4 regions of the Afifella sp. YEN Y35 genome follow, and region 2 is predicted to be linked to each of the others. Evidence: riboswitches for the same ligand, from Rfam matches in the RefSeq annotation. Region 2 holds a riboswitch; each other region holds the start of a gene.
What was found. A riboswitch is a leader RNA that binds a small molecule or an ion and turns the genes downstream of it on or off. The one in region 2 is predicted to bind cobalamin.

Region 1 (7,296 bases), 1.6 Mb from region 2:
ACGCCCAGGCATTAGAATGTCAGCCGAACTCCGGCATAGGCGCTGACGCCTTCCCGGTCATAACCCCACTGATCATAGGCCTTTTCGTCGAGGAGGTTTTCGACCCGGCCGTAGATCTGGGTGTTGTCGGTGATGTCGTAGGAGGCGGCGACATCGACGAGCGTGTAGGGATCGAGGGTGATCGTTTCGCGGTTCACGTAGAAGGCGTCGGTCCACACCCAGTCCTTCTGCTCGCCGTTGTAATCGACCGAGACGTTGACGTTGGCGCGCCCCTGAAGGAACGCGTAGTTGACGACGAGGCTGGCGACGTTCTGCGGCCGGCGGATCAATTCGTCGCCGGTCGGGTCCTCGCCGTCCGTATAGGTGTAGGAGCCTGTCACCGTCAGATTGTCGATCGGCTCGACCGTCAGGGCGACTTCCACGCCATCGATCTTGGATTCTCCCGGCTGGTTGATCGAGGACTGGCCCGAGCCGGTGATGAGGTTGGAGATCTCCTGATTGAAATAGGTGACGTCGAGCGAGGCCCGGTTTGCCCAGAAGGCCTGCGCGACGCCGACGTCGAAGCCTTTCGCCTCTTCCGGCTCGAGATCCGGATTGCCGCGATAGGTGTTGGTGTAGCCGTAGAGTTCGAAGAGCGTCGGGTTCTTCACGCCGGTGCCGTAGGAGGCGTGGAGCTTGGTGCCGGTCTGGCGGAAATTGTAGGCGCCGGTCAGCCGGTAGGTTGTGGCATCCTCGAAGACGTCGTTCAGGTCGTGGCGAAGGCCCGCCGTCAGCGACAGGTCCTCAAACAGGCTCAACTGATACTGGCCGATGAAGCCCGTCGAGGTGATGGAGCGATCGAAGGACGACCAGGCGCTGTCGGAGACGGCGCTGTCTTCACCCCGCTCGACCCCAAAGGTGAGCGTATGCCCGGCATTGGCGATGGCGGGCGTATCGAACATGAAGGTCGAGCGGTAATCGAACTGCAGCCGCTCGCCTTCGTAAGTGCTGGTGACCGTGGTCGGGTCGAGATCGCGATAATCGCGGGTCTGATCGGTGTAGGAGATGCCGGCGAGCTGCTCCCAATGCCCGTCGAGGAGCGTCACCTTCGCCTGAGCGCGGGTGAAAAGCTGGTCGCCCTTCATGTCCTGATTGGAATCGAGCGGGCCGGTATGGCCGACGGAGGGCAGAAACCCTTCCGAATCGAGATCGGTGCGCAGGCGCGTGTAACGCGCGACGCCTGAAAGATTGAGCCAGTCGGTGACGTCGACGCCGCCCTTGGCGAAGAGGGTGCCGTTTTCGTAGCCGTCGTCTTCCCTGTTGCCGAGGCGTTCATCGGCGACCGAGATTCCATCCGTGCGCACGCCGGATGCGCCGGCGATGAAATCGTAGTTGGTGCCGGCCGTCCCGATCGTGGCGTTGCCGCTCAACGTCTTGTGCGAACCGGCTTCGAGGCGGCCCGTCAGATGCGTGCCGGGTTCGGCGCGCCGGGTGATGATGTTGACGACGCCGCCGATCGCATCGGAGCCGTAGAGCGCGCTCTGCGGCCCGCGCAGCACCTCGATGCGCTCGATGTTGTCGGCAAGAAGATGGGCGAAATCGAACTCCGAGCCGCGCGCCGGGTCGTTGACGGGGATGCCGTCGACGAAGATCTTGGTCTGGTTGCCTTCCGAGCCGCGGATGCGAAGCTGCGTGAACTGGCCGCGCGGGCCGGCCGCATTGACGATGACGCCCGGCACCTGGCGCAGCGCTTCCGTCGCGTCGTGGATGTTCTGCTGTTTCAGCTCTTCGCCGGTGATGACGGTCACGGCGCTGCCGACCTCCGTGAGGGGCGTCGCCGTCAGGTTCGCCGTGACGGAGAGTTCGGGGAGTTCGACGACGTCATCGTCCTGCGCGGCGGCCGGAGACATGCCGGCGGCGACGAAAAAGCCGGCACAAACGGCGACGAAGCGTTGCGGCGGAACGCCTTCACGCGAGGGGCGGGAGAAAAACACGGGACGACCTCAAGGGCGGCGCACGGCCGGTTGGCACATCACCGCGATCGAGGACGCTTCATGCGCAAGGGCTCATGAAGTCTATCCCATCGGCACATCCCCGACCGACGTGACCGCGCGTGACCACGGTTGACGGCAGGTCTCCTGACTTGCGGGTCATGATCGCGTCGCCGCCTTCCCGGTACCCTCGGGGCCAGTGGCATTGTGACGAGCGATTCGCCGCTCACAGTTGCGGGGACAGTCGCGGATTTGAGCATCGCCCGCACCGCGTTCCCTTTTGAGCCTCCAAAGAGGCACCGTCGAAAGGACGGGACCACGATCGCGGCCGTCGCGTCAAGATGAATCGCAGGCGCATGAGCTTGATTGGAAGTCGTTTTCGCTTTCGGCCGCGACGGATGAAGCTTGCCGATGGCGCCCGGCGGCGCGGCCTCCTGCGAGAATGGATGGCTATGGGAGAGGGGGCAAAAGGCCGCAGAGGCGGAGCGCGCACGGCGCCTTTGCCGGGTTTCGTTGGGCTTCCCAAAGGTCGGGCGGATAGATTGGGCCTCAGAGGTTGCGCCTGGGCGATCGGCAGAAAGTCCGCCTTGACGGTGTGCGCTGCGGTACGCTTGAGGCGGGAAGGCGTTCAGGCTCTGCGCCCCTGGGATGAGGTTCGCAGGCCTTCTGCGGTGGCGATACAGAGCAGCTTGAGCGCTTGGGATGGGGAGGTCTCGACATGGTCATGGCAGCAGAACATTTGCGTGCTGAAGCGGCGGAGAGCGCGCAATGAACGCGCCGGAGACAAGCCCGGAGAACGCGTTGGGGCGTCCCGCCAACGGCTTTACCCGACTGATCGACTTCGTCTTTCCCGGCGATGCCAATCACCATGGCACGCTCTTCGGCGGCATCGGCCTTGCGCATATGGACAAGGTCGCCTTCCTCGTCGCCTCGCGTTACGCGCATGTCGACTTCGTCACCGCCTCCTGCGAACGCATCGATTTTCACGTCCCGGCGCATGTCGGGGAAATCGTCGAGCTGACGGGAAAGGTCGTTCGCGTCGGCCGCCGTTCGCTCGGCGTCGAGGTCGATCTCGTCGCCGAGGCGCCGCTGTCCGGCGAACGGCGCCTGTCGACGCGGGGCATCTTCAACATGGTGGCCGCCGATACGCTGGAGCGGTATGGCGGAGCATTGCCGCCCCTGTCGGACGAACCCGAGATGGCGGTGTCTGAAAGCGGCTCCTGCGAAATCGTCTTTCCCGATCAGACGAGCCATTACGGCAGTCTCTATGGTGGCCACGTCCTTGCCGCGATGGGCAAATCCGCGTTCGTCGCAGCGACCCGCCATTGCCGAAAAATCGTCGTCATGGCCGCCTCGCAACGCGTCGATTTCATGGATCAGGTCGTCGCCGGCGAGATGATCGAGCTCAACCCTTCGATCGTGGCGACCGGGCGCTCCTCGATGACCGTCGAGGTGACGATGATTGCCGAGGCGCTCCTGTCGGAAAACCGCCGGCTGTGCGGCAAGGGGACGTTCGTGATGGTCGCCGTCGACGAGACCCACCGCCCGGTCGCGATCGCCTGAGCGCTTTTTGAAGCAAGGAGATTCCGCTGGTCGGATGCGGCGCGGCGGGCGCGAGCGTCACTCGTTTCCCGGCGCCCGATCCACGAACTCACCCTGCCGCCAATAGGCGACGACGAGGTGATCTTCCTTTTTCAGTCCGCGCTCGGTGCGCAGATGGTTGCGGATTGCCTTGAAGGCGTTGAACTCGCAAGCCGCCCAGACATAAGGCGAAGAGGCAGATGGCGGGAATTCGACGGCACGGACGGCCTCGCTCAGGCGAAGGCCCGCCCTGTCCCCGCCGCGGTGGATCCACTCGACCGTGATCGCGCCGTTGCCGATCGGCTGCTCCTCCTGAGGTCCGGCGACCTCGATCAAGGCGCGACCCGGCGTGTCGGCGGGAAGGATCTCCAGAAATCGGCTGATGGCCGGAAGCGCCGTTTCGTCGCCGGCGAGGAGATACCAGTCGCGACCGCGCACGATGCTGCCTCCGACCGGGCCGGCAAGGCCCGCCATCACGCCTGGCTGTGCGCGCAGGGCGAATGCCGTGCCGGGACCAGCGTCGTCATGGAGAACGAAATCGATGTCGAGGGTTCCGGCGGCGGGGTCGCAGCTTCGCACCGTATAGCGCCGCAGCGCGGGCGTCGGCCTCTCCGGATCCCATTTCAGGAGACCGTCGCGGCCGACTGTCGGCCAGACCAGTTCGCCGCCCTCGGGCGGAATGATCAGACCGAGATGCAGGTTCTCGTCATCGGCGAAGCGGTCGAGGCCCTCGCCCGCAAAGGTGATCCGGCGCATATGCGGAGTGATGTCGCGCACCGTGCGGACGCTGACCGGGCGGAAGTTCGGTGGGGTTTCGATGTCGTCGCCGTCGCCCGCCCAGACGATCTCGGGCGAGGGCGCGCCGGCGAATTCCTTGAGATGGGCGGCAAGCGCCATGCGCATGTAAAAGAGACCCGAGATGTCCCGCGCCTCTGCTTCAAGCTCGATGGCTTCAGACAAAGCGCGCAGCGAGCCGCTCCCGAAGTCGTAGAAGATCCGATGGGTGCCCCCGTCTCGGCGAATGTCGGTGTCGTATTCGGCAAGATGGGCACAGACCGCCTCGACGATCGGTTCGGGGTCGGCGATGGAGACGACGGCTCTCGCACTCAGATGGCGCATGTGAACCTTTCCTCTTGCGGCAAAGGCGCAGCCGGCGGGGAGACCGGCAGCGTCGGAGAGAGTGCGCCGGCCGTCCCAGTTTGCGTGTCGGAGAGACGGCCGGCGCAGGGTTCACGCTCCCGCATCCGTCGAAACGGTCGCTGGCGATGCGCGCGGGATCGCGATCTCCTCACCATATCACCGCAGGCCGCATAAGCAAATAAAATATGCGTTTTTAAATCATATTATTTGGCGTGATGGTGCGACGGCCTTTTGGGTGCGCGCGATCTGCGCCACGTGAGGAGGGCTTTCCCTAGCCCCCGCATCGCATGGGTGGACGGACCCCGTTGCGGGCTCGTTTTCCGATGCGGTCGCGGCTATTCCTGGGCCATAGTGTCGGACAGACGGCGCCAATGGCAGGCGGTATGGAACGGATCACCATCACTCTCGAAGAAGACCTCCTCAAGGAGATCGATGCTTTGAGCGAAGAGCGCGGCTATCAAAGCCGCTCCGAGGCGTTGCGCGACATGGCCCGCGAGGTTCTGGCGCGCGAGGCGACCGAATCGGGAGAGCCACTCGGCAACGACCAGCTCTGCTACGGCTCACTCACCTATGTGTACGATCACGCGATCCGCGACCTGCCGAACCGGCTCACGGACAATCATCACGCGCATCATGCGCTGTCGATCGCCACGACGCATGTGCACATCAATGCACAGAACTGCCTCGAGGTATCGCTTCTCGCCGGCACTGCGGGCGATTTGCGCAAATTTGCCGACAGTGTCAGCAGCCAGCGGGGCGTGCGCTATGGCAAACTCCACATCATCCCGCTGATTGGCCGGCTGAGCGGCCCCCTGACCGGAGCCCTGGCGGCTGGAGGGGATGCTCCCCCGCATTCCGGCGGATCTCACGATGACCACGAGCATTGAGCGGCCTTTTCGCCGCTAACACCATTCCATCCATGTGAAGACTGAGATCGAAACGGTTGAGGCCGGAAGCCGCATGGGCGGTCGTTTGACCCTGCGAAACGCCACGCGTTTTTTCGGGGACCCGCAGGGCAGGGTCCCTGCCGGCGGGGTTGACACGTAGGGGAAGTGTGAGGGTACTGAAATAGTTCATACTCCGTCCTTCTCCCCTCAAGGCCGATGTTTAAAACTCTCCGCGTGATCGCGTTCTGTGTGGGCGCAGCCCTTTCACTCGTGCCGCATGCGTCGGCCTCAGCCGGTGCGACCCTCACCTTTTCGTGGCCGGTCAATGTCGGCTGGCTCAACCCGCATCTTTATTCGCCGAACCAGATGTTCGCGCAGAACATGGTCTACGAGCCGCTGGTGCGCTACCGCGCCGACGGCACGCTGGAGCCGTGCCTGGCGCAATCCTGGCAATCTTCGGACGACGGCAAGACCTATACGTTCAAGCTGCGCAAGGGCGTGACTTTTTCTAACGGAGAGGTGTTCGATGCAGCGGCGGCCAAGGCCAATTTCGACGCCATTCTGGCCAATCGATCGCGCCATGCCTGGCTCGAACTCGCCAACCAGATCGTTTCCGTCGAGGCCGTCGACAGCGACACGCTCAAACTGACGTTGAAGGACAGCTATTACCCGCTTCTCCAGGAGCTCGCGCTTCCGCGTCCGTTCCGTTTCATCGCGCCCTCCATGTTCAAGGACGGCGGCACGAAGGACGGCATTCTCGAGCCTATCGGAACCGGTCCCTGGAAGCTTCAGGAAACCCGCCTCGGCGAGCGGGACGTTTTTGTCCGGAACGACAGCTATTGGGGCGAAAAACCGGCTTACGAGAAAATCGTCGTGAAGGTGATCTCCGATCCGAACACGCGCGCGATCGCCTTCGAGACGGGCGAGATCGATCTGATCTACGGCGTCGATGGGCCGATCACACCCGATACCTTCGAGCGCTTTCGGCAGATGGGCATCTACACGACGGAGCTCTCCGAGCCCTACGAAACCAAGATGCTGGCGCTCAACACCAATCGCGGCGCGACGCGCGACCTCGCCGTGCGCAGGGCGATCAATCATGCCGTCGACAAGGACAAGATGATCGCGACCGTCCTTTACGACACGCAGCGCCGCGCCGACACGCTCTTCGCCCCCAACGTCCCCTATGCCGATATCGGCCTGAAGCCGTACCTCTACGATCCGGAAGAGGCGAAAAGGCTGCTCGAAGAGGATGGCTGGCACGCCGGCAGCGACAAGGCGATCCGCGAGAAGGACGGCGAGCCCCTGGCGATCGAGCTCTGCTTTCCGGGGACGGATGCGGTGGCGAAATCCATGGCGGAAATCATCCAGGGCGACCTTCGCAAGGTCGGCATCGACGTCAAACTGACGGGCGAGGAAGAAAGCAGCATCTATGCGCGTCAGCGCGACGGCCGCTTCGGGATGATCTTCAACATGACCTGGGGTGCGCCCTACGATCCGCATGCGTTCGTGAGCTCCATGCGCATCCCCTCGCATGCCGATTACGAGGCGCAGCAAGGCCTCGCCGATAAGGCGAAGATCGACGCCGAAATCGGCGAGGTCCTGGTCTCGACGGATGAAAAAGCCCGCCAGGAGCTTTATCGCGACATCTTCACCCGTCTGCACGAAGAGGCCGTCTATCTGCCCCTGACCTATGTCACGGCGATTGCCGTGGCGAA
Region 2 (7,296 bases):
TGTGATAGCGCAAAGCGCAGGATGGGCTCGCCGTTCGCCGGGTCGCCGATTGAGCGCGAGCAGACGTCGAAAACCTGTTCGATCCGAGTGGCGGTCAGGATGTCTTTCGGGGTGCCGACCGCCTCCAATTGGCCTTTGGCCATCAACCCCAGCCGGTCGCACACCATCGCCTGATTGAGATCGTGCAGAGCGACGACCACCGTGATCGGCAGGCGCCGGACGAGCGCGAGAATCGAAAGCTGGTGGTGGATATCGAGATGGTTCGTGGGTTCATCCAGGATCAGGATGTCGGCCTTTTGGGCCAGAGCGCGGGCAATATGGGCGCGCTGACGTTCGCCGCCTGAAAGCGTCTGCCATCGACGCTCGGCGAGATGCGCGATGCCGGTTTCGGCGAGAGCCTTCTCCACGATTTCGTCGTCGTCCGCGCTGAAGGGAGTGAGAGGTCCGAGCCATGGCGTGCGCCCGAGCTCGACCGTCTCGCGGACGGTAAGCCGGTCGGAGGTATCGAGTTGTTGGGCGACGATAGCGATCCGCCGCGCGACCTCGCACCGCGTGATTTTTTGAATATCGACATCACCGACCATCACCTGGCCGCGGGATGGTTTCCGCAATCCCGAGAGCAGCAACAACAATGTCGACTTGCCGGAGCCGTTCGGTCCGACAAGACCGAAGAGCTCGCCAGGTTCGATCGTCAGATCGATGTCCGACACGATCGGAGTGCGGCCGGCGGACCAGCCGAGAGCATGCGCCGTCAGCGTCATCGCGCCCCTCCGCGACCGCGCACCAGGATCAGCGCGAAGGCCGGCGCACCGACGAGCGCCGTCACGACACCGATCGGCAGAACCTGGCCCGGAATGATGATTCGCGACACGATGTCGGCGAAGATGAGAAAAACGGCGCCGGTGATCGCCGTCATCGGGATGAGCCGGCCATGGCGCGGACCGACCAGAAGCCTTGCCGCATGCGGGACAACCAGTCCGACGAAGCCGATTGCACCGACGATGCTGACCATAACGGCCGTCACCAGAGCGGCCGCCCCGATCAGGATCGCCTGCGTCTTCAATACGTTGATGCCCAGAGAGGCCGCCGCATCCGATCCGAAGGCAAACGCGTCGAGCGCCCGCGCATGGACCGTGATGATGACAAACACCAGGATCGCGACGGGTGCGGCGAGCCATACATCAGGCCAGCGCACACCGGACAGATTGCCGAGCAGCCAGAAGATGATGCCGCGCGCCTGTTCGGCATTGGCCGAGTGCGCGATGATCAGCGACGTGAGCGCATTGAAAAGCTGGGCCCCGGCCACGCCGGCAAGGATCACCTGACCGGTCGATGTTCCCGCAAAGCCACCGGCGGCCCGAGCCAGAGCGATGACGAGCGCAAAAGCCACGAGGGCGCCTACGAAAGCACCGGCCGAGAGCGACACGAGACCACCGCCGATGCCGGCGATGGTAACAGCCACAGCTCCGGTCGATGCACCGGCCGAGATCCCCAAAATGTAAGGGTCAGCGAGCACATTGCGCAGCAGCGTCTGAAGCACCAGCCCCGAGACGGCCAGGCCTGCGCCACAGGAGGCCGCGACGATTGCCCGGCTGAAGCGGTAATTCCAGACGATGCCCTGGTCGATCGGATCGACAGGATAGCTTCCCCCGAACACCTTCATGGCAAGCACCTGCCCGACCGTTTCCAGCGGGATACGTGTCTCTCCGATCGCAGCCCCGAGGATCAGCGCGGCCCCCAGAATTGCGAGTTTCGACGACAACGATGTCAGAAGACCCGGCCAGCGGCCGGGTCGTTGAGTGGCCATGATCGGGCTCTGCTATTTCAGCTTGGGAAGTTCATCGGCGAGCATCTCGAGTGCCGAGATGTTGCGGATGGAGGGATCCATGGAATGGGCGTCCATGACGAGAATCCGCCCCGCCTTGACGGCTTCCATTTCCTTGGCGACCGGATCCGTCTTGAGGAATTCGAGCTTCTTTTCGACGTCGTCGGCAGGAAAGCGGCGGCGGGTCATCTTGGCGACGACGATGATGTCAGGATTGGCCTTGGCGATCGTCTCCCAGCCAACGGTCGGCCATTCCTCATCGCTTTCCACGACGTTGCGGACGCCGAGCTTTTCCATCATCCAGCCCGGAACGCCCTTGCGCCCGGCGACATAGGGATCGACGTCCATTTCGGCAGACGAAAACCAGAAGACCGCGGAAACGTCGCCCGCCTTCGCTTCTTTCGCTTTCTCCACCGCGGCGGCTTCGCGCTCCGAAAGATCGCTGACAAGCGCCTCACCCTCCGCCTTCACGTCGTGGATCTCCGCAAGTTCGCGGATCGCACGATACAGGGCGTCGGTGCTGTACATCTCGAGCCTGGTGCCATCGACGCCAGCGGAATTGTCTTTCACGCAATCGGTCGGAAGGATGTAGGTCGGGATGCCGACGTCATGGAACTGCTCGCGGGTCCCGACGATGCCCTGCGGCCCGATATGCCACTCATAGGAAACCGCAACGAGGCCCGGCTTCTTGGCGACGACGCTTTCGAAGCTCGGATCGTTGTCCGCGAGCCGCTCGATGCCGCTGTTGAGTTCGGCGAACTCCGGCAGCACATCGCTGAACCAGACAGAGGTCCCGACGACCTTGTCGCCGAGGCCGAGCGAGTAGAGAATCTCAGTCGCAGACTGGCCGACCGTGACGTCGCGCTCAGGCGCGGCCTCGAACGTGATGGTTTGTCCGCAATTGTCGATGCTCAGCGGGTATTTGGTTTCACCCGCATGCGCGGCGTCGATGAGCGAAAGACTGGCCAGTGCTGCAAGGCCGATCGCGACGTTTCGGTGCATTGTGTCTGCTATCCTGGTTCCGAGAGAGAACCGCGGGGGCAGGCGGAATGGATTGCCCGAAAAGAGACTCGCGCATTGTCGTCGACGACAAGATTGTCATCTCGATCCTTCCCCCGACATCCCCGCCGGGTCTGGTTGCATGATGATGGCAGGTCTCTTGACTTGCGGGTCTCTGCTTCCCCGAGCCTTCCCAGGCGTTAGACGGTGTCCGTCGCACGCCCAGTGGCATCGTTCGGGGTCGCTCTCCGCTCACAATTGCGGGGGCAGTCACGGATTTGGCGCCTACTGGCTACACCGCACCGTATTCCCTTTTCACCCAGCGAAGTCTTCGTTTCGCTGGAAACCATCGACAGAGATAAAGGCTGGATGGTGTCGGAGTGTCAAGCCGGATGCGCGCCACATTCTGTCCCGGTTGCGCAGGCTCAAACAAGCAAGCGCGCCACGCCCGCGATCTTTCAGACACGCATACGTCGGACTTCGGTCATGTGGAGCCAGACGCACCGCGTTCGCGGCCCCGTCCGATTCGCTTATGCTTGGCTCAGCAGCCTGCGAAGCTCGATTTTGAGCACCTTGCCGTAATTGTTCTTCGGAAGCTCATTCAGAAAGACGTAGTCCTTCGGGCGCTTGAAGCGGGCGATTTCCTCGCGGCAGAGCGCATCGAGTTCTTCGACATTCGGCGCGTTCTCCGGTGCGACGACGAACGCGACGACGTCCTCACCCCATTCGGGGCTCGGCCGGCCGACGACAGACACCTCCTGAACGGCGGGATGCCGCAAGAGCACTTCTTCGACCTCGCGCGGATAGATGTTGGTGCCGCCGGAGATGATGACGTCTTTGGAGCGATCCATCAGCGTCAGGAAACCGTCCTCGTCCATCGCACCGACATCACCGGTCCAGAGCCAGCCGTCGCGCAGAGATTCCGCGCTCGCCTTCTCGTTTTGCCAGTAGCCGGCCATGACGCTCGGACCGCGAACCAAAATCTCACCGCTCTCGCCCGGAGCGAGCGTATGACCGTCGCCGTCCGCCACCCGCACATCGACGCAGGATTGCGCGGTGCCGACGGAGCCGAGGCGTTCCTTCCAGCGCGGATGGGTCCTGTCGGCCACGAGATCGCGAGAGAGGGCCGTGATCGTCATCGGGCTTTCGCCCTGGCCGTAAATCTGCACGAAGCGCGGTCCGAAAAGGGAAACCGCCTCTTCGATATCGGCGACGTACATCGGCCCGCCGCCATAGACGATGGTCCGGATCCCATCGCCGTCATAGCCGGTCGTCTTCGCGTGCTGGACGAGGCGGCGGACCATGGTCGGCGCGACGAAGAAGGACAGACCGCCGAGCGAGTGGGCAAGCGAAACGATTTCCGCCGCATCAAATCCACCTGATTTTGGGACGACATGGCGGGCACCGCGGAGAACGTGCATGAAGTTGTAGAGCCCCGCCCCATGCGACATCGGCGCGGCATAGAGCGCGGCATCCTCGGTGTGCACCTCGTCGACATCGACAAAATAGGCAAAGCTCATCGCCTGCAGATTGGCGACCGAGAGCATGACGCCTTTCGGATTGCCGGTCGTTCCGGAGGTGTAGAAAAGCCAGGCGAGCGCATCCGACGACATCGCATGTGGCGCGGCAAGCGGTTCGGCGGCAAGAAGCTCCTGGTACGCCTTGCCCAGCGCGGTGATCAGACGCACGCCCTCATCGAGCCGCTGCGCCAGCACCTCGTCTCCCTCGGAGATGAAGACGAGACCCGCTCCCGAATCCTTGACGATGTAGGCCGCCTCGCGCGGATGGAGCTTGTGGTTGATCGGCACGGCGGCCGCACCGGCCCACCAGATCCCATACATGATCTCCAGATACTCGGTCGAATTGGCCATGAAGATCGCGACCCGGTCTCCCGGTGAAACGCCATGCACCTCTTTGAGCGCGCGCCCGAGCCGTGCGGCCCGTTCGGCAAACTCTCGGTAGGTCGCCACAAGTTCATCACCACGCAAAAGCGCCGGTACTTCGGGCATGCGCCGCGCCGTGCGAAGAAGCCAGTCCGCGAGGTTCATGGGTCAGACCTCCAAAGGCTCGAGGATCGAAACGTAGCTTGCGACGGCGCCTCCGCCCATGTTGAAGCAGAGGCCGAGTTTCGGATCGGCGAGCTGCATGTCCGCGGCTTCCCCAGTGAGCTGACGGGCGGCCATGACGTGCATGGAAACGCCCGTCGCGCCAACGGGATGGCCCTTGGCCTTCAGGCCGCCGGAACGGTTGATCGGCAGCCTGCCGTCCTTGTGCGTGACGCCGTCCGCAACGAGGGCAGCCGCCTCGCCGGGGCGCGCCAGCCCCATCGCCTCCATCGTCATCAGCTCGGCAATGGTGAAGCAGTCATGCACCTCCGCGAAGGAGATGTCGTCGACGGAGACACCGGCCGCCGCATAAGCCTGCCGAAACGCTTCGGCCGGCCCTTCGAGCCGCGTCAGATCCTTGGCTGACAGCGGCAGATAGTCGTTCACCTGCACGCGGGCGCGGAAGCCGACGGCCTTCTTGAACTCGCCGGCGCGGTCGGCACGGCAGACGACGATCGCCGCCGCCCCGTCGGAGACGAGCGAGCAATCCGTCTTCTTCAGCGGCTCCGCGATCATCGGGTTCTTCTCGGAAACCTCGCTGCAGAAGGCGAAGTCGAGCGGCTTCCTGAGCTGAGCGAGCGGATTGTCGACGGCGTTTGCATGGTTCTTCACGGCAATCCGCGCCATCGCTTCGCTCGGGTCGCCGAAACGCTCGCGATAGGCACGGGCGAAGCGGGCGAAAATCTCTGGGAAGGAGACGCCCGCCTCCTCCTTCTGGTAGCTCGCCGCCCCGAGGGAGGCCGTCACTTGTGCACCCGGCAGATGGGTCATCTTCTCCGCCCCGGCGACGAGAGCGACATCGATCCGCCCGGCCTCGATCGCGTCGATTGCCGCATAAATCGCGGCCGATCCCGAGGCGCAGGCATTTTCAAGCCGCGTCGCGGGCTTGAAGCGCATGCCCTCGCCCGCCCCGAGCACCATGGAGGATGCAAAGCCGTCCGCCACCATGCCGGCGTTGAAATGGCCGAGAAAGGTCGCGTCGACGTCCTCGCCGCCGATGCCCGCATCGGCAAGCGCCTCCGAGGCCGCAGCCCGGACGAGCTCTTCGAAGGACAGCTCGGATTTCCCGAAAGCCGTGTGGCCCCAGCCGACGATCGCAACATTCATTGTCATGCCCTCATTCGAGACGTCTGTTCGGCAAAGATGCCGGTTCTCAATCGGTCGCGAGCGCCGCGGCGGCGCCGGCCCTCAGAAACCCCTGGTCGGTCTTGACAAGGAAGAAGCTCGCACCCGCTCCCTCCCAGTCCGGAATCTCTTTGGCGCTGCCGACAAACATGCCCGTGCGCGCCCCATCCCCGCTGGCAACCGCAACGATCCTCCGGCAGAGCGCGCGAAGCTCATCCGATCCCGCCTCCAGACCAGAGGCGACGCCGAGATCGACCAGGCCGACGAAGAGACCGTCGACGCCTGGAACGGCAGCAATCTCGGCGGCTGCAGCAGCGCCGTCCGGATCCTCGATCTGGCAGATGAGCACGCTCTCCCTGGCCGAAAGCTCAAAATGTTCGGCGACACTGCGCTGCCCATAGCCGGCCGCTGGCGTCGACGGCGAGAAGCCGCGTCCGTCCCGCCCGAAACGCATCGCGGCCGCGATCGCCGTCGCTTGCTTCGGCGAGTGCACATGCGGCGCCATCACGCCGGCAGCGCCGCAATCGAGCACGGTCATCGTCCATTCGGGGCTCGCGACCGGCACGCGTACGACCACCGGAATGCGGGCGGCCCGCGCCGCCAGCAGACAGAGGTCGATCGCCTCGCGCCCGAGCGGGGCGTGTTCGGCATCGAGCACCAGGAAGTCGAGCCCGACCGAGCCGAGAATCTCGATCACCGCCGGGCTCGGCGTCTTGACGAACGTGCCGACGAGCCGCTCGCCGGCCTTCAGACGGGTGGCGAAGTCCGCATTGACCGTCATCCCGGCGCTCAGGCTCCGAAGCCGCCACCGCCGGGCGTGACCATGAAGACCTCGTCGTCCGGCTGCATCTCCATCTTGCGCGTGTCGAGAACCGATTTGCCGTTGATCTCGAAGCGGCCGGGCGCACCGTCGCTGCCGCCCTTCAGGCCTTCCGGCGCAGACTTCAGTCGGCTCGGAATGGTGTTGAGGAGCCACGGCGTCTTGGTGCGCATGCGATAGCCGATGCGCTGGCCGTCACCGCCCGGCTGGGCGCCCTTGCCGCCCGTGCCACGTTCCAGTTCCTTGCAGGTGAAGGCGATCGGATAGGAGGCTTCCAGCACCTCGACCGGCACCGCCGCGACACCCGTCGGATAGCAGATGGCCGAGAGGCCAGGCTTCGTCGCCCGCGCGCCCATGCCGCCCGAGTAATTGAACATGGAGCTGGTGAAGGGCCGCCCGTTCGCATCGCGGCCCTGGATCTG
Region 3 (7,296 bases), 770 kb from region 2:
ATACGCGCGCATCCCGCTTGCCGATTCGAGCCTCTTTCGCATTCCGGACGGGGTCGACGAAGAAGCCGCTTTGATGCTGGCCGACATTCTGCCGACCGGCCTCGAAGTCGGTGTCAAACGCGCGGAGGTGGGCCTCGGCGACGCGCTCGTCGTCATCGGTGCGGGCCCCGTCGGACTGGCGACCATCCTCGCCGCGGAATTCTACTCGCCGGCCCGGATCATCGCCATCGACCTGGACGACAATCGCCTGGCCAAGGCTCTCGAAATCGGCGCCACGGACATCATCAACAACAAGGACGGCAAGGCGCGCGAGAAGGTTATGGCGCTCACCGAAGGGCGCGGCGCGGACGCGGTCATCGAGGTGATCGGCAATCCGACGACCTTCCAGCTGGCGCAGGAGATCCTCGCCGCAGGCGGCCGCATGGCCAATATCGGCATCTTCCACAAGAGCACCGAACTGCACGCCGAAACGCTTTGGACGCGCAACATCACGCTGCGCATGGGCGTCGTCGACAACAGCACGGTGCCGGTCCTTTTGAAGATGGTCCAGGCGGGGAGGCTCGACCCGACGAGCCTCGTCTCTCACCACTTCCACATCAACGAGATCCTCGACGCCTACGAGATCTTCAAGAACGCGGCCGAGGAGCAGGCAATCAAGGTCGTCCTCTCCACCGATGCGGCCAAGAAAGCTGGCAGCGACGTTTCCAACGACAACGAATTCATTCGCCAGATCGTGGGGCGCGTCCTGGCCAGCCTCTGACATCCCTCGCCAACGGCCGCGATGCGGCACGGCTCAACGAAAACCGGCGCCCCACGCCTCGCAGAGGCAGTGCGGCCATGCTTGCGGAGTGTTCACCGGTGATTTTGGTTATCAATTGCGGCAGCTCGACGCTGAAATACCAGCTCTACACGACCGATCTTGCGGTCGTCACCGCCAAAGGTCTCGTCAGCAGGATCGGCGAAGAGGGCTCACGGATCGAATATACCGCTCACGGATCGAAACATGTCCGCGTGATGCCCGTGCCCGACCATCACACGGCCTTCACGGCCATGATCGACCTCCTGCTCGATCCTGAGGTCGGGGTCATCGACGACATCAGCGAGGTCACGGCGGTCGGCCACCGCGCGGTTCACGGCGCCGACACCTTCGTCAAATCGTCGGTGATCAATGACGAAGTCATCGCCAAGCTGGAAGAGTGTGTCCCACTCGCCCCGCTTCACAACCCGCCGAATCTCGTCGGCATCGTGGAGGCGCGCAAGTTGCTGCCGGACGTACCGCAGGTCGTCGTCTTCGACACCGCCTTCCACCAGACCATGCCCGAATATGCGCATGTCTACGCCCTGCCCTACGAGCTCTATAGCGAGCACCGGATTCGTCGCTACGGCTTCCACGGAACGTCGTGCCGCTTCGTCAATCAGAAGGCGGCGGACATGCTCGGCAAACCGGTGGATGAGCTCAAAATGGTCATCTGCCATCTCGGCAACGGCGTCACGATCGACGCGATCGAGAACGGACGCTCGATCGATACGAGCATCGGTTTCGCCACGTTTTCCGGCGTGATGATGGGCACACGCTCCGGCGACGTCGATCCGGGGCTGATTTTCTATCTCAACAAGCAACTCGGCATGAGCCTCGGCGATATCGAGGCCATGCTCTACAAAAGGAGCGGCCTCCTCGGCGTCTCGGGCATCAGCAACGATATGCGGGAAGTGGAGGAACGCGCCGAGGGTGGCTGCGACCGTTGCGAGCTCGCGCTCGAGATGTTCGCCTACATGACGCGGAAATATATCGGATCCTATGCGGCCGCCTTGGGCGGGCTCGATGCGCTGGTCTTCACCGCAGGCATCGGCGAGAACAGCCCCTCGATGCGGGCGCGAATCTGCGAGAAGCTCGGCTTTCTCGGCATTGCCATCGATAGCGACGCCAACGAGGCGCCGGGCGACGACGGGCGGATCAGCACCCGCGATTCCAGGACGGCGGCAATGGTCGTCCCGACCGACGAGGAAAAGATGATCGCCATCGACACACTCCGCCTGACCGAAAAGACCCGAGCGGAAGCCGCGTGAGGCAGAAACGATGAACAGCCACGCCGATGACATCCTCGCCCGTGCGGTCAGCGTCTTCAACAAGACGCCGGCCCGACAGGGGTACAAGGGCCGCGTCCATGTCGGGGTCGATCTCGGCACGGCCTACACCGTTCTCGTCGTCCTCGACGAGGACGGACAGCCTCTCGCCGGGCGGTATCAGTTCGCGCAGATCGTGCGGGACGGCCTCGTGGTGGATTTCATCGGCGCCATGCAGATCCTTTCACGCATGAAGGCTGAGGTGGAGGCGGATCTCGGCTTCGCGCTCGAGAGTGCGGCGACCTCCTACCCTCCCGGCGTTGCGCCGGCGGAGGTGAAGGCAACGCAGAATGTCGTCATCGGTGCGGGGCTCGAATGCGAGCATTTCGTCGATGAGCCGACAGCGGCCAATGCCCTCCTGCAGATCAAGGACGGGGCGGTGGTCGACGTCGGCGGCGGCACGACGGGCGTTGCGATCTTCAAGGATGGCGAAGTCGTCTACACCGCCGACGAGGCGACCGGCGGGACCCAGTTCACGCTGGTGATCTCAGGCGCTCTCGGCGTTTCCTTCGAGGAAGCGGAGGACATCAAGAAAGACCCGAAAAGGGCCCGTTCACTCTATCCGCTGGTCAGACCGGTGATGCAGAAGGTCGGCAGCATCGTTGCCCGCCACATCGCCCCTTACGACGTCAAGACCATCCATCTGGTGGGCGGCACGAGCGGGATGCCCGGCATGGCCGACATCGTGGCCGAGATGACCGGAATCCCGACGAAGCTGCCGTCTCACCCGATGTTCGTGACGCCGATTGGCATCGCCATGCATGATCGCGAAGACAAAAAAAGCGCGCCGCTTCAAAAATAGGCGGCCCCGCGATCACTGCGCGTCGGACGCCGGCTCCTTCTCGCTTCGGCGGAACTGCGCCGGCGTCATCCCCGTCTCGCGCTGGAACAGGCGATAGAAATTGGTGACGTTGGCATAGCCGACCTGCTCGGCGACCGCTTCGTTGGTCGTGTCGGTCGTCAAGAGCAGATCTTTGGCCGCCTCGATGCGCTTCTCGGTGAGAAACTGCTTGTAGCTGATGCCGACACATTCGCGAAAACGGTGCGCAAGGTGCGACGGGCTGAGATGCGCGACGTTGGCGACAGCCGAGAGCGACATGTTTTCATCGGCATAGTTTTCGGAAATGAAGGCGATCGCACGCTTGACCGGATCTCTCTCCGGCGCACAGGGCGTGGCAGCCGACGTCACGTCCCGCGCGATCTCCGCATCGGCGGCGGACGAGGATGCACTCAGTTCCGTGCAAATCTCACCGTGGAGCTTCCGCAACAATTCGCCAAGCTTCGCCGGACGGATCGGCTTCAAAAGATAGTCGAGCGCACCGATCTTGAGAGCGCGTTGCACATAGGCAAATTCATCATAAGCCGTGAGGAAGATGAGCCGGGTGCGCGGCAGCTCGGCCTTGATGATCGCGGCCGCTTCCAACCCGTCCACGCCGGGCATCTTGATGTCGATCAGAATGAGTTCTGGCCGCTCGCGCCGCGCCAGCTCCACCGCCTCGGAGCCGTTCTTGGCCTCCCAGACATTGGCGAAGTCGAGCGCCTCAGCCGCCACGACGCGGCTGACCGTCGAGCGAATGATGGGCGTGTCGTCGGCCACCAGGAGGCCGGGCCGAACCGAGGACTCCTGCTGAAAAGCGCCTTGAAACATGGACGCAAAACGCTCAGTGCGTGCGAGCTCAAGCATTTTCAAGCTGCGCATAGTCGCCGAGTGGCCAGGAAAGCTCAATTCGGGTTCCCTCATTCAATCTGCTTGTTACTTTGAGATCGAAGTCGTTGCCGTACTCGCTGTCGAGCCGGGTGATGACACTTTGCAGTCCGAGAGCCGCGCGGCTGCGCTCCGCCTGCTGCAGGACACAACGATCGTTGTTGAGCGCGGCGACCTGAGCCTCGCTCATCCCCGCGCCGTTGTCATAGACCTCGATCAAGCCGCGATCGTCCACCCTCCGCGCCGAGACGCGCACGCGAACCGGCCGCGAGAGCGCTTCCACCCCGTGCACGATGGCATTCTCGGCAAGCGGCTGCAGAACCATGCACGGGACCGGCCAATTGCGCAGGCTTTCGTCGAGATCGACTTCGATGCTCAGGTGGTCGCCGAAGCGAAGCTGGTGGAGGCGCAAGCAGCGTTCGATCATGTCGAATTCTTCGCTGAGCGGCACCGAAGTGGCGAGATTGCGCAGGCTGTAGCGGAGGATGTCGCTCAGCATGTAAGCGACTTCCTCGGTCTTCACCGCCTTCTCCTCGAAGGCCGTGTAGCCAATGAGCGTCAACGAATTGAACAGGAAATGCGGATTGACGCGCGCCTGCAACGCCCGCAACTGGGCATCCTGCAGCGCCTTTTCCGTGGCGGCTTTGGCTTTCACCTCTTTGAGGAGGCGCGCCTGGATCAGGTTCGTCTTGCCAATCTCGATGATGTGGCTCGCCGCCAGCATCAGCATCTCGACGGCGGAATCGAGGCGATCTCGATCGGCCGCCGGCATGGCATAGACGGCTTCCTCAAGCTCTGCCGGAGCAATGCCGAGAGAATGGTTTCGGTCGAGCACGTTGCTGATCGTGCGCTCGCGCTCGTCTTCGAGCATCACCTGGCCGCACAAGAGGCAGCCGAGATATTCATCCTCGATGATGATCGGCGCGGCGACGTCGACGAGCCCGGCATGGCAGACATAAGTCGCCGGCCGGCCTGAGCGGTAGGCGGCGAGCCCCCCGCAGGCATCGCATGCATGACAACGCCGCAACCCTTCGGGGGTGGAGCGCATCAAACGACACACAGGCTGGAAATTGCTCGCTTTGGTGACGGGCACCCCGTCGCGATCAACCGTCACCGCGGCCATATCCATGGCCTTGGCAAAAGTGTCCTGGATCCGCTGCAACGTCGGAACGTCGACGAAGTCCTGGATCCGCCACTTATGAGTTGGGAAATGCTCTTCCATCAGGATGACCGACCTGCCCAACGCCGAAAGATGACAAGCAAGCGCAAGCGCTGCCCGCCGTGATTTTCGTCGCTGGATGCAGACCCCGACATCCCTCGTTGTACGCCGACAGCCCACACAGCCCGACGCACATCACCGGCAGGTCTCCTGGCTCGCGGCACCAAGCAAGGGCTACCTTCCCAGCGCTCACGCGCCAGTGGCACTCCCAGCCCTGCTCTCCGCTCACAGTTGCGGGGGCAGCTACGGTTTCGGCCCCTTTTGGGTACGCCTCACCGTATTCCCTTTTCATCCTCGCGCTCTCACGCTCGGAAACCGGTAACAGGCTTTTACTGGCGCCAACGGCGGCTTATGTCAAGTCGGCAGGGCCGCTAACGCTTTCGTTACCCACCGGCAATAGGAGAAAATTCTATCTTCGGTTTATTTTTAGCGCGCGCAGGTTGCTATCTGCCATAAAACGGCCATTCGAAGCTCCAATATTCGTAATATTTACATCGGAATTGGAGAATAATACTTCGATGTATGACGATTTCTACAGGCGCTCGCGCCCCGATCCGGCCATAATGCCGCACGTTGCCGGGCCTCGACACCCTCTTCGCCTGGCCTCAGCGGCACCACCCCGCGAGACGGATAGCGCCTTTCAGTACAGGATTTCTGCAACAGAGGCGGACTGCCCGTGTGCCGTCCAGCAACCTCCTCGGGGTCGCCTCCTCCGGGCCACCCCTTCGAGCACGGGGGTGGCCGATGCCGTCAAAGCCTCGGCCCGAACTATAGAGCCTGACCATCCCCGTCGAAGAAATGGCAATGGGCGGGATCGAAACTCAGCCAAACGCGCTCGCCCGTCGTCACATCGCTGATCCCAGCCGTCTCGACGGTCACGAGATCATCCTCGCCGATATTGGCATAGAGAAGCGTGTGGTTGCCGAAAGTCTCGACGACGACGATCTCGGCCGCAATACCTTCGGTTTTCTCGCGGCTGAACTTGATCTCATGCGGGCGGATGCCGAGCACGACATCCTCCCGATCGATCGCCGCCGCCGGCGCTTCCGGAAAAGCCATTTCGACCCCGTTCGGGAGCTTGAGGCAAGGGCCTCCCTCCGACGCTCCGGCGACGCGCACCGGCAGGAAGTTCATCTGCGGGCTGCCGATGAAGCTCGCCACGAAACGGGTCTTCGGCTTGCCATAGAGTTCGAGCGGCGTGCCCACCTGCTCGATGAGCCCCTCGTTCAACACCACGATGCGGTCGGCCAGCGTCATCGCCTCGGTCTGATCGTGCGTGACGTAGATCATCGTGGCGTCCATGTCGCGATGCAGGCGCGCGATCTCGATGCGCATCTGGGCGCGCAGAGCTGCGTCGAGGTTGGACAAAGGCTCGTCGAACAGGAAGACCTTCGGATCGCGCACGATCGCACGACCGATGGCGACGCGCTGGCGTTGTCCGCCGGACAATTGCCGCGGCTTGCGCTGGAGAAGCTCCGACAGGCGCAACATTTCCGCCGCTTCCGCGACCTGCCGCTTGATCTCCGACTTCTCGACCTTCGCCTGCTTCAGGCCGAAGCCCATATTCTCTTCCACGGTCAGATGCGGATAGAGCGCGTAGGACTGGAACACCATCGAGATGCCACGCTTGGCAGGCGACAAATCCTTCACCGAACGTCCCTCGATCAAAAGGTCGCCGGAGGTGATCTCCTCCAGCCCCGCAATCAAGCGCAGGAGCGTCGACTTCCCGCATCCAGACGGTCCGACGAAGACGACGAATTCTCCGGGCTCGACACCAAGGTCGACACCGCGGATCACCTCCGCGGCCCCGAACTTCTTACGCACGCCTCGAAGTTCAACTTGCAGCTCTCGGGCCATGGCGGTCACCTCGTTCAACCGAATGCCGATGGTTTGATGACGGGGACGTTCTCGCCCGCCACAGGATTGAGACGGCGGCGCACCATGGCCGCAGCTCCGATGAGGCCGGAATCGTTACCATGCTCGGTCGCCAAGATCCGGGCATCATCAAACAGATACGGCCAGGTGTTTGCCCGAAGGTGGCGACGGATACGGTCCAGCAGAAAGCCTCCGGCGAGCGAAATGCCCCCGCCGACGACGCAAAGCTCGATGGCGGTGAGATTGATCATCGTCCCGAATGCCTGGGCGATGTAGCGCCCCATCGTCTCGAACGCCGCGTCGGCTCGTGCATCACCGGCCAGAGCGCGTTCGCGTAAAAGGCTCATGTTGAGATCTTCGGCCGCTTCTCCGG
Region 4 (7,296 bases), 1.1 Mb from region 2:
GGCGCTTCGCCTGCTCGATCGCCTTGGAGACGGCGTGGAGCTGCTGGGCGACGTCCGAGCAGGGACGGCCCTCCTCGATCATCTCGATCGTATGCCTGAGATGCCCCTCGGCCCGTTTCAGCCGCTTGACGACGTCGCCGTGTGAACCGTGCTTCATGCAAATCATCCTATCCCCCGGGAGGGGATACGACAATCGAAAATCTCACCGCCGTTCGCCGCGCTCATGAGCCGATAAATGGCCTGGAATTGCCGGCGAAAAGGCTGAAAGCGTGAGGAGTTTTGGACGCCGGCAACCGAACGGTCGAGCCATCCGGTCCTGAAGCCCTAGCCGGCCTCGTCCGTTGCCGTGCAATGCATGTCGCGCTCCACCAGCCGGCCATGCGACATGACGACGGTGCGGGTCGAGACATCGCCGCGGAAACGGTGGTCGTGGGAGACGAGGATCATCGCCTGCGGCAGCGACAGGAGAATCTCTTTCAGCCGCGCCTTGTTGTCGACGTCGAGCGCGTTGGTCGGCTCGTCGAGAAGCAGAACCTCCGGCTCCATCGCCAGAACGGCGGCGAGCGTGACGAGCCGCTTCTCGCCACCCGAGAGCTTGTGGGTGATGCGGTCGCGGAAACTGACGAGATCGAGCCGCTCCAGAACCTCATCGACGATCGCCATCGCCTCGTCGCGGCTCTTGCCGAGATTGAGCGGCCCGAAGGCGATGTCCTCCGCGACCGTCGGGCAGAAGAGCTGATCGTCGGGATCCTGGAAGACGAAGCCCGCGCGACAGCGCACCTCGTGGAAATCCTTCTCCTCGCGCCGCGGGGCTCCGAAGGCGGTGATGCGGCCGCGCGACGGCCGCAACAGCCCGACGATGATGTGCAGAAGCGTCGACTTGCCCGCACCGTTATGGCCGCCGATGCACAGCCTCTCGCCCGGCATCAGACACATATCGACGCCCTTGAGGACCGGCGGCCCCGAAGGATAGGCGAAATGGATATCTGAAAGGGCGATGAGTTCAGACATGCGTCATGGCCTCAGCGGATCGCCTGCGCGCCGATGAGACAGGCGAGGAAGATCGTCACGCCCGTCGCGAACACGGCATCGCGGTAGGTGAAGGCGAGCGTGTCGAACAGCGGCATCCGGCCCGTGAATCCCCGGCATTTCATGGCGCCGAGAATGCGCTCCGAGCGCTCGATCGCCCGCACCAGCATCATCCCGACGAGATAGCCGACGGAGCGATAGGTGTGCCGGTTGTTCGAGGGGCGAAATCCGCGTGCCTTCATCGCCATGCGCAGACGCTGATGTTCCTGCTGCAGCACGTCGACATAGCGCACGGTGAACATCAGCAGGTAGATGAGCTTTTCCGGCACCATCAAACGCCGCAGCGCATGGCCGAGCGTCACCGGCTCGGTGGAGCCGACGAGCGCCATCAAGGCGAGGATGACGGCATTCGCCGTCAGCGCGATCTCCGCCGCCTGCCGCAGCCCCTGCCAGCTCGCCGCAAAGCCGAAGACGGTGAACATCGCATCGCCCGGCACGGTGAAGGGCAGCATGGCGATCAGGAAGATGATGAAGCTGTCCATCATCGCCATGCGCTTGAGCGTCCGCGCGACCGGCAGCCGCGCCGACAGCATCAGGAAGAACGCCGCCAGAAGCCCGGTCGCCAAAACGGCGAGATCCTGCAGGCTCACCATCACGATGGCGAAGGCGACAGCAACGACGATGCGGGTGCGCACGTCGATGCCATCGATCAGCGTGCCCTTGGCTTCGCCCGTATCGGTGAGCGCGCGCCGTCCGGCTGAGAGAACGTGGCTCATCGTCAGGCCGCCGTCATCTTGCGCCGGGCCGCGATATAGAACGCGACGCCGAAGATGCCGAAGATATAGCCGATCCCACCGAGGATGCTCTGCATGTCGTGCTTCTCCTTATAGGCGTCGATATCGCGCCGGAGCGGGATCACCTGCTTCTGCACCGCCTCGGTGATCATCTCGTGCTGGGCTTCAAGAAGCGCGGCGAGGTCGACGCCGGAGCTCTGGGCGGTCGTCCCAACAGCGCCGTCGCCGGAAGACGCCGGCTCGGCGGCACCGGCCGCAGCTTCGGCAGCGACCAGCGCCGGCGATGAGGCCTCCGCACCGCCGATCTCCGGCAGCTCCTCGGCCGACATCCGCACCTGCGCCACATGGCCCGCGCCGAGATTGGCCTTGAAGACGAGCGGCACCGCCTTTTCGGGCTTGTAGGTGAAGGCTCCGGTCTCGTCGGTTACCGCCTCGCCGAGCTTGTTGCCGTTGTCGTCGAACACCTCGACCGTCGCATCGCTCGCCATGTCGCCATTGGAAAAGCCGACCTCGCCTTCCACGACATCGCCGGACGCATAGACCGACGCGATGACCTTGTGAGCGAGAGCCTGCGGTGCGGGCAGAAGAGTCAGAAAAACAAGGGCTGCGCAGAGCTTTCTCATAGCGCGACCTCCTCGGCAGCGGACCGATTGAAAGTGGCGAAAAGCTCCGGCTTGACGCGGCGGGCGAGAACCACGGCCGCCCCCGTCACCAGCGCTTCGATGATCATGATCGGGATATGGGCGAAGAAGACGAGCTTGGCGGCCGGGATGAATTCGTCGCCGGACAGCGCCAGAGCGATCGCGACGAAGGCCGTCGTCAGCGCGATCGCGAGCCCCCCGCCGATGGCGCCTGAAATCGCGGCGACCGTCAGCGAATTGGAGGCGATCCCCCGCCGGCACAGATAATAGACGATCACCGCCGGCAGCGCGATGTTGAGCGTATTCACCCCGAGCACGGTGAGCCCTCCGAAGCCGAAGAACACCGCTTGCAGAAGAAGCCCGACGAACAGCGCCGGGAAGGCGGCCCAGCCGAGCACCAGCCCGGCCAGACCGTTCATGATGAGATGGACGCTGGAGGGACCGATCGGAACATGGATGAGCGAGGCGACGAAGAACGTCGCGCTCAACACCCCGGCGGCCGGCATCTTTTCCGCCGTCAGCGATTTGAGGCCGAGCGCGATGCCCCCGGCCGCCAGCACCGCTCCCCCGATGACGACGTCATTGGCGAGAGCTCCGTCGACAATATGCATCGATCCCTCCTGCCGTCACTCGACGTCGTAGGCGCGCACCCAGATGACGGCGTCCTGCGAGAGCTCTTTGCCCTCGAACTCCGTCTTCGGACCCGTACCGAGCGCGGCAAAGCCCCAGAACCCGGCCTTCGGGACGCCGAAGGTGAAGTAGCCGTTCTCGTCGCTCATCGCGACGACGGCACCGCCCGGCATCGGCGAGGCTTTGGGTTCGGTGGGCTTGTTCTCGTCCATGGAGGGCTCGGCCGCCATGTATTCGACTTCGATCTCGGCGCCTGCGACCGGCTTGCCTTCCGACAGGACGCGCCCCGTGAAGGTGGAGCCGGCCAGAATGTTGGTCGGGCGATCGAGCGGCACGATTTCCGTCGCAAGCTCTTTGGGCTCGGCCCAGTCGGTCGGCAATTGCGCCCGGTTCAGATAGGCCTTGGCGATCTGCTGGATGTAGATGTCCTCGCTCTCCTCGTAATAGGGCTGAGGCACGACGACGAGCGTGTAATCGCCGGCGCGCTTGGCCGGCAGCGTGGCATCGAAGGCCTGCGCGCTGTTTTCGAGCCCCTCGAAGGAGATCGGCTTGAGGCTGTCCTTGAGATCGATCTTCTTGCCGCGGAAGACGGCGTAGAACTCTTCCGGCGCGCCCATATCCATGACATGGCCGTTCTCGAAGGGGTGCCAGAAGATCAGCTTCAGCGGCACGTCGCCCGGCTCGGCGAGGTTCACCTCGGGCGTATAGATCAGCTGAAAATGCGCTTCGGCTGCGGCGGGAAGAAGGAACGCCGCCGATGTGAGGGCGGCACAGGCAAACTTACGAAGTTTCATTCGTATCGTCTCTCCAATGACTGTGGCGGACGAACCGCGACAGCGATGCGGAAAGGACGATCGGGGTTTTGGCGTGGATTGGGCGCAAATGGGATTCCTGGCGCCGTTCCACCGCCAGACGCTCACCCCGGCGTCCGTTGCGGTGCGGCACCGGTGGCCCGGCGTCGCGCGTCAGCGGCAGGTCTCCTGGCTTGCGGGTCACAGCGTGGCTTCGTCTTCCCAGCGCATATGCGCCAGTGACATGTTGAAGCCCTGCTCGCCGCTCACAGTTGCGGGGGCAGCCACGGTTTCGGTCCCTGCTGGGTACGCCTCACCGTGTTCCCTTTTAATCCGGTCGCTTTGCGTCCGGAAACCGTTGACGCCCCATCTGCCGGCGAATGGCCATAATTGTCAATGCCGTGCACGTTGAGCAGCTATGCCCGGCACGACTTTCCTTTGCCGGCAACGCACGACGCCGAAGGGCGCCCGACGGCACAAAAAAGGCCGACCGCACATGGCGGCCGGCCCTCTCAAAATCAAACGTGTTCAGGCGTTCAGCGCGCGGCGACCTGCTTGTCGCCGGCCCCGGTTTTTGGCTTGCCGCTTTTGCGCAGCATCCGTTCCAGACCCGCCTGGGCGCCCTCGTTGCCGCGGCCGCCGTCGCGGCGGGCCCCGTCACGCCGGCCATCCGCGCCACTTTTGCGGCTCTTGGGCGCGCCGCCCTCCGCCCGCTTGGCCGAACGGCCTCCTTCGGCACCTTCCGGCCTGCGGTTGCGTCCGCCTTTCGGGGCATCGCCGTTGCGGCCTTCATTCCGCCCGTCGCTCCGCCCTTCGTTGCGCCCCTCGGAGCGAGCTTCGAAGGCCGCGGGTTTGTTGCCCGAGCGCCGGCGGTTGCGTGAGGGAGAAGTGCGCTTGCCGGGCTGGCGTGATCTTTCGTCGCGCCGCTCGCCCGCCTGCTGGCGCACGCCTGCAGACGGCGCCTCATCGGTTTCGCCGACCACCTCGGCTCCGGCCTGGGTCGCGACTGCCTCGCGCCGAGGGGCAGCGCCATGCGCATCGATCCTCTTGCCGATCAGCTTTTCGATGTCGCGCAGAAGACCCCGCTCGGAATGATCGCACAGCGAGATCGCGATGCCGCTCTTGCCGGCGCGCGCGGTCCGCCCGATGCGGTGCACATACGCCTCCGGCACGTTCGGCAGCTCGAAGTTGACGACATGCGAAACGTCGTCGATGTCGATGCCGCGCGCCGCGATATCGGTGGCGACCAGAACGGACACACGGCCGTTGCGGAAGGCACCGAGTGCCTTTTCGCGCTGATTCTGGCTCTTGTTGCCGTGGATCGCCGCCGAACGCAGCCCAGCCTTGTCGAGATGCTGGCTGACGCGGTCGGCCCCGCGCTTGGTGCGCGTGAAGACGATCGCCCGCTCCATATCGGCCGTGCCGAGAAGATCGACGAGCATGTCGCGCTTGCCGGCACTCGCCACGTTGATGACGCTTTGTGCGATCTGCTCGATCGGGCGCGACACCGGGGCGACGGAGATTTCCGCCGGCTGATGAAGAAAATCGCCTGCGAGCTTGCGGATCGCCGGCGGCATCGTCGCCGAGAGAAGAACCGTCTGACGCTCGCGCGGCATCTTCGCCAGGATCTTGCGGATCGCCGGCATGAAGCCGAGATCGAGCATCTGATCGGCCTCGTCGAGCACGACGATGTTCGTCTGGTCGAGGCGGACGGCGCCGGTCTGCATATGGTCGAGAAGACGGCCAGGCGTCGCGATGATGAAATCGACACCGCGCGACAGGGCCTTCACCTGCGGCCCGGGCCGGGCGCCGCCGATGACGACCGCCGACGACATGTTCACGAAGCGCCCATAATTGCGCACGCTGTCGGCGACCTGCTGGGCAAGCTCGCGCGTCGGCACGACGATGAGGGCATGGCATGTGCGCGGTGCGGCCGGCACCATGGTGCGGCTGAGCTTGTCGAGCAGCGGCAGCACGAAGGACGCCGTCTTGCCGGTTCCCGTCTGCGCCGTGCCGAGAAGATCGCGGCCGGCAAGCATGGTCGGGATGACCTGCGCCTGAATCGGAGTCGGATTGGTATAGCCTTCGGCGGCGACGGCACGAAGGATGGGCTCGGCGAGGCCGAGTTCATTGAAAAGTGTCAATATGAGCTTTCTCGTCGCGGCCAGCCTGAGACGGCCGGCGCGAGCTGTGTCACTTGGTTTTGGAAGCCTGCGTAGATCAGCTGCCGGGAGCTTACGCCTCAACGGGCGCCTTCGGGGCAACGATCGATACGGAAAGTTGCTTGTGACCACCGACGGCGACGAACGCCTCTACGCGCGGGGTCATCACGCCCCTTGAACCACGCCTTGCGGCAATTGGCAACCGCAATCGCGTTCCCTGCCGCCGAAGCTTGCATGAGCGAGGCATGTGGGGCGGCCGCTTCTCTTGCCGGCACCCGCCGGCGCGCGTATCTCCGGTCCGTTCGCGCGCCGGCCGGACAGAGCGCCCGTGCCCTCGGCATTTCGCAGCCTCCGCACCGGCTGCCCATCGGCTTCCGCCGGCCTTTCAGAGGATCTCGTCTCGTGACCCGCCTTATCGCTCCGACCCGACTTTGGAAGGATGGCCGCTTTGAGACCGGCCTTGCCGTGGAGATCGAGGCGGGCGCGATCGCCCGCATCCGGCCACTTGGCCCGCATGAGACGCCCGACCTCGCGCCCCATCTTCTCGTCCCCGCCCTCACCGACCTTCAGGTCAACGGCAGCGGTGGAATCATGCTCAATTCCGATGCAAGCCCCGCCGCGATCGAGACGATCATCGCGGCCCAGCGCCGCCTCGGCGTCGGCTTCCTGATGCCGACCCTCATCACCACCACGGCCGAACGCATGCGCGCGACCGCCGAAGCGGTAATCAAGGCCTGGGGCATGCCGGGTCTCCTCGGCCTGCATCTGGAAGGCCCGCACCTCAACCCGGAGCGCAAGGGCACCCACGACGCCACCCATATGCGGCCGATGGATCGCGCCACCCTGACAATCTTGGAACGTCTTCGCGCCGCGGATATCCCGGTCATGCTGACGCTCGCGCCGGAAGTCGTCCCCCCGGACCTCATCCGTGAAATCGCGGCGATGGGCGTCGTCGTTTCAGCCGGCCACAGCGCCGCCGATGCTGCGGAGACGGAGGCTGGCCTTGCCGCCGGCATTGCCTGCTTCACGCATCTCTACAACGCCATGCCGCCCATGACCTCGCGCGCACCCGGCCTCCTCGGCACGGCGCTCGCGAGCGACGCCTATGCCGGCATCATCGTCGACGGCCATCATGTCGCCTGGCCGATGGTCGCGATCGCCTGCCGCGCCCGCCCGGTCAGAAACCGCACCTTCCTCGTCTCCGACGCCATGGCAACGGTCGGGGGGCCCGACCATTTCGTCCTCTATG

Region 1: it holds a riboswitch for cobalamin, as region 2 does, so the genes downstream of both, ACK8CP_RS12330 (TonB-dependent receptor plug domain-containing protein) here and ACK8CP_RS04560 (ABC transporter substrate-binding protein) in region 2, are expected to answer to the same signal.
Region 3: it holds a riboswitch for cobalamin, as region 2 does, so the genes downstream of both, ACK8CP_RS08135 (PocR ligand-binding domain-containing protein) here and ACK8CP_RS04560 (ABC transporter substrate-binding protein) in region 2, are expected to answer to the same signal.
Region 4: it holds a riboswitch for cobalamin, as region 2 does, so the genes downstream of both, ACK8CP_RS18605 (DUF4198 domain-containing protein) here and ACK8CP_RS04560 (ABC transporter substrate-binding protein) in region 2, are expected to answer to the same signal.

The regions. Positions count from the first base shown of each region.
Region 1 is NZ_CP180203.1:2,582,008-2,589,303, reverse strand. Features, by position in the region: gene ACK8CP_RS12335 (ABC transporter substrate-binding protein) at 1-12, opposite strand, end outside; gene ACK8CP_RS12330 (TonB-dependent receptor plug domain-containing protein) at 12-1,973, opposite strand; cobalamin riboswitch at 2,090-2,289, opposite strand; gene ACK8CP_RS12325 (acyl-CoA thioesterase) at 2,739-3,533, shown strand; gene ACK8CP_RS12320 (DUF2218 domain-containing protein) at 3,591-4,670, opposite strand; gene nikR (nickel-responsive transcriptional regulator NikR) at 5,075-5,578, shown strand; gene nikA (nickel ABC transporter substrate-binding protein) at 5,795-7,296, shown strand, end outside.
Region 2 is NZ_CP180203.1:938,334-945,629, reverse strand. Features, by position in the region: gene ACK8CP_RS04570 (ABC transporter ATP-binding protein) at 1-761, opposite strand, end outside; gene ACK8CP_RS04565 (FecCD family ABC transporter permease) at 758-1,807, opposite strand; gene ACK8CP_RS04560 (ABC transporter substrate-binding protein) at 1,820-2,827, opposite strand; cobalamin riboswitch at 2,957-3,190, opposite strand; gene ACK8CP_RS04555 (class I adenylate-forming enzyme family protein) at 3,355-4,872, opposite strand; gene ACK8CP_RS04550 (thiolase domain-containing protein) at 4,876-6,036, opposite strand; gene ACK8CP_RS04545 (HpcH/HpaI aldolase family protein) at 6,083-6,835, opposite strand; gene ACK8CP_RS04540 (hydantoinase B/oxoprolinase family protein) at 6,844-7,296, opposite strand, start outside.
Region 3 is NZ_CP180203.1:1,709,164-1,716,459, forward strand. Features, by position in the region: gene ACK8CP_RS08115 (zinc-binding dehydrogenase) at 1-760, shown strand, start outside; gene ACK8CP_RS08120 (acetate/propionate family kinase) at 859-2,067, shown strand; gene eutJ (ethanolamine utilization protein EutJ) at 2,078-2,926, shown strand; gene ACK8CP_RS08130 (response regulator) at 2,939-3,808, opposite strand; gene ACK8CP_RS08135 (PocR ligand-binding domain-containing protein) at 3,801-5,051, opposite strand; cobalamin riboswitch at 5,171-5,383, opposite strand; gene ACK8CP_RS08140 (ABC transporter ATP-binding protein) at 5,817-6,905, opposite strand; gene ACK8CP_RS08145 (ROK family protein) at 6,920-7,296, opposite strand, start outside.
Region 4 is NZ_CP180203.1:3,916,267-3,923,562, reverse strand. Features, by position in the region: gene ACK8CP_RS18630 (metal-sensing transcriptional repressor) at 1-157, opposite strand, end outside; gene ACK8CP_RS18625 (energy-coupling factor ABC transporter ATP-binding protein) at 325-1,011, opposite strand; gene cbiQ (cobalt ECF transporter T component CbiQ) at 1,023-1,805, opposite strand; gene ACK8CP_RS18615 (cobalt ABC transporter permease) at 1,808-2,446, opposite strand; gene cbiM (cobalt transporter CbiM) at 2,443-3,075, opposite strand; gene ACK8CP_RS18605 (DUF4198 domain-containing protein) at 3,091-3,888, opposite strand; cobalamin riboswitch at 4,047-4,260, opposite strand; gene ACK8CP_RS18600 (DEAD/DEAH box helicase) at 4,422-6,029, opposite strand; gene ACK8CP_RS18595 (N-acetylglucosamine-6-phosphate deacetylase) at 6,450-7,296, shown strand, end outside.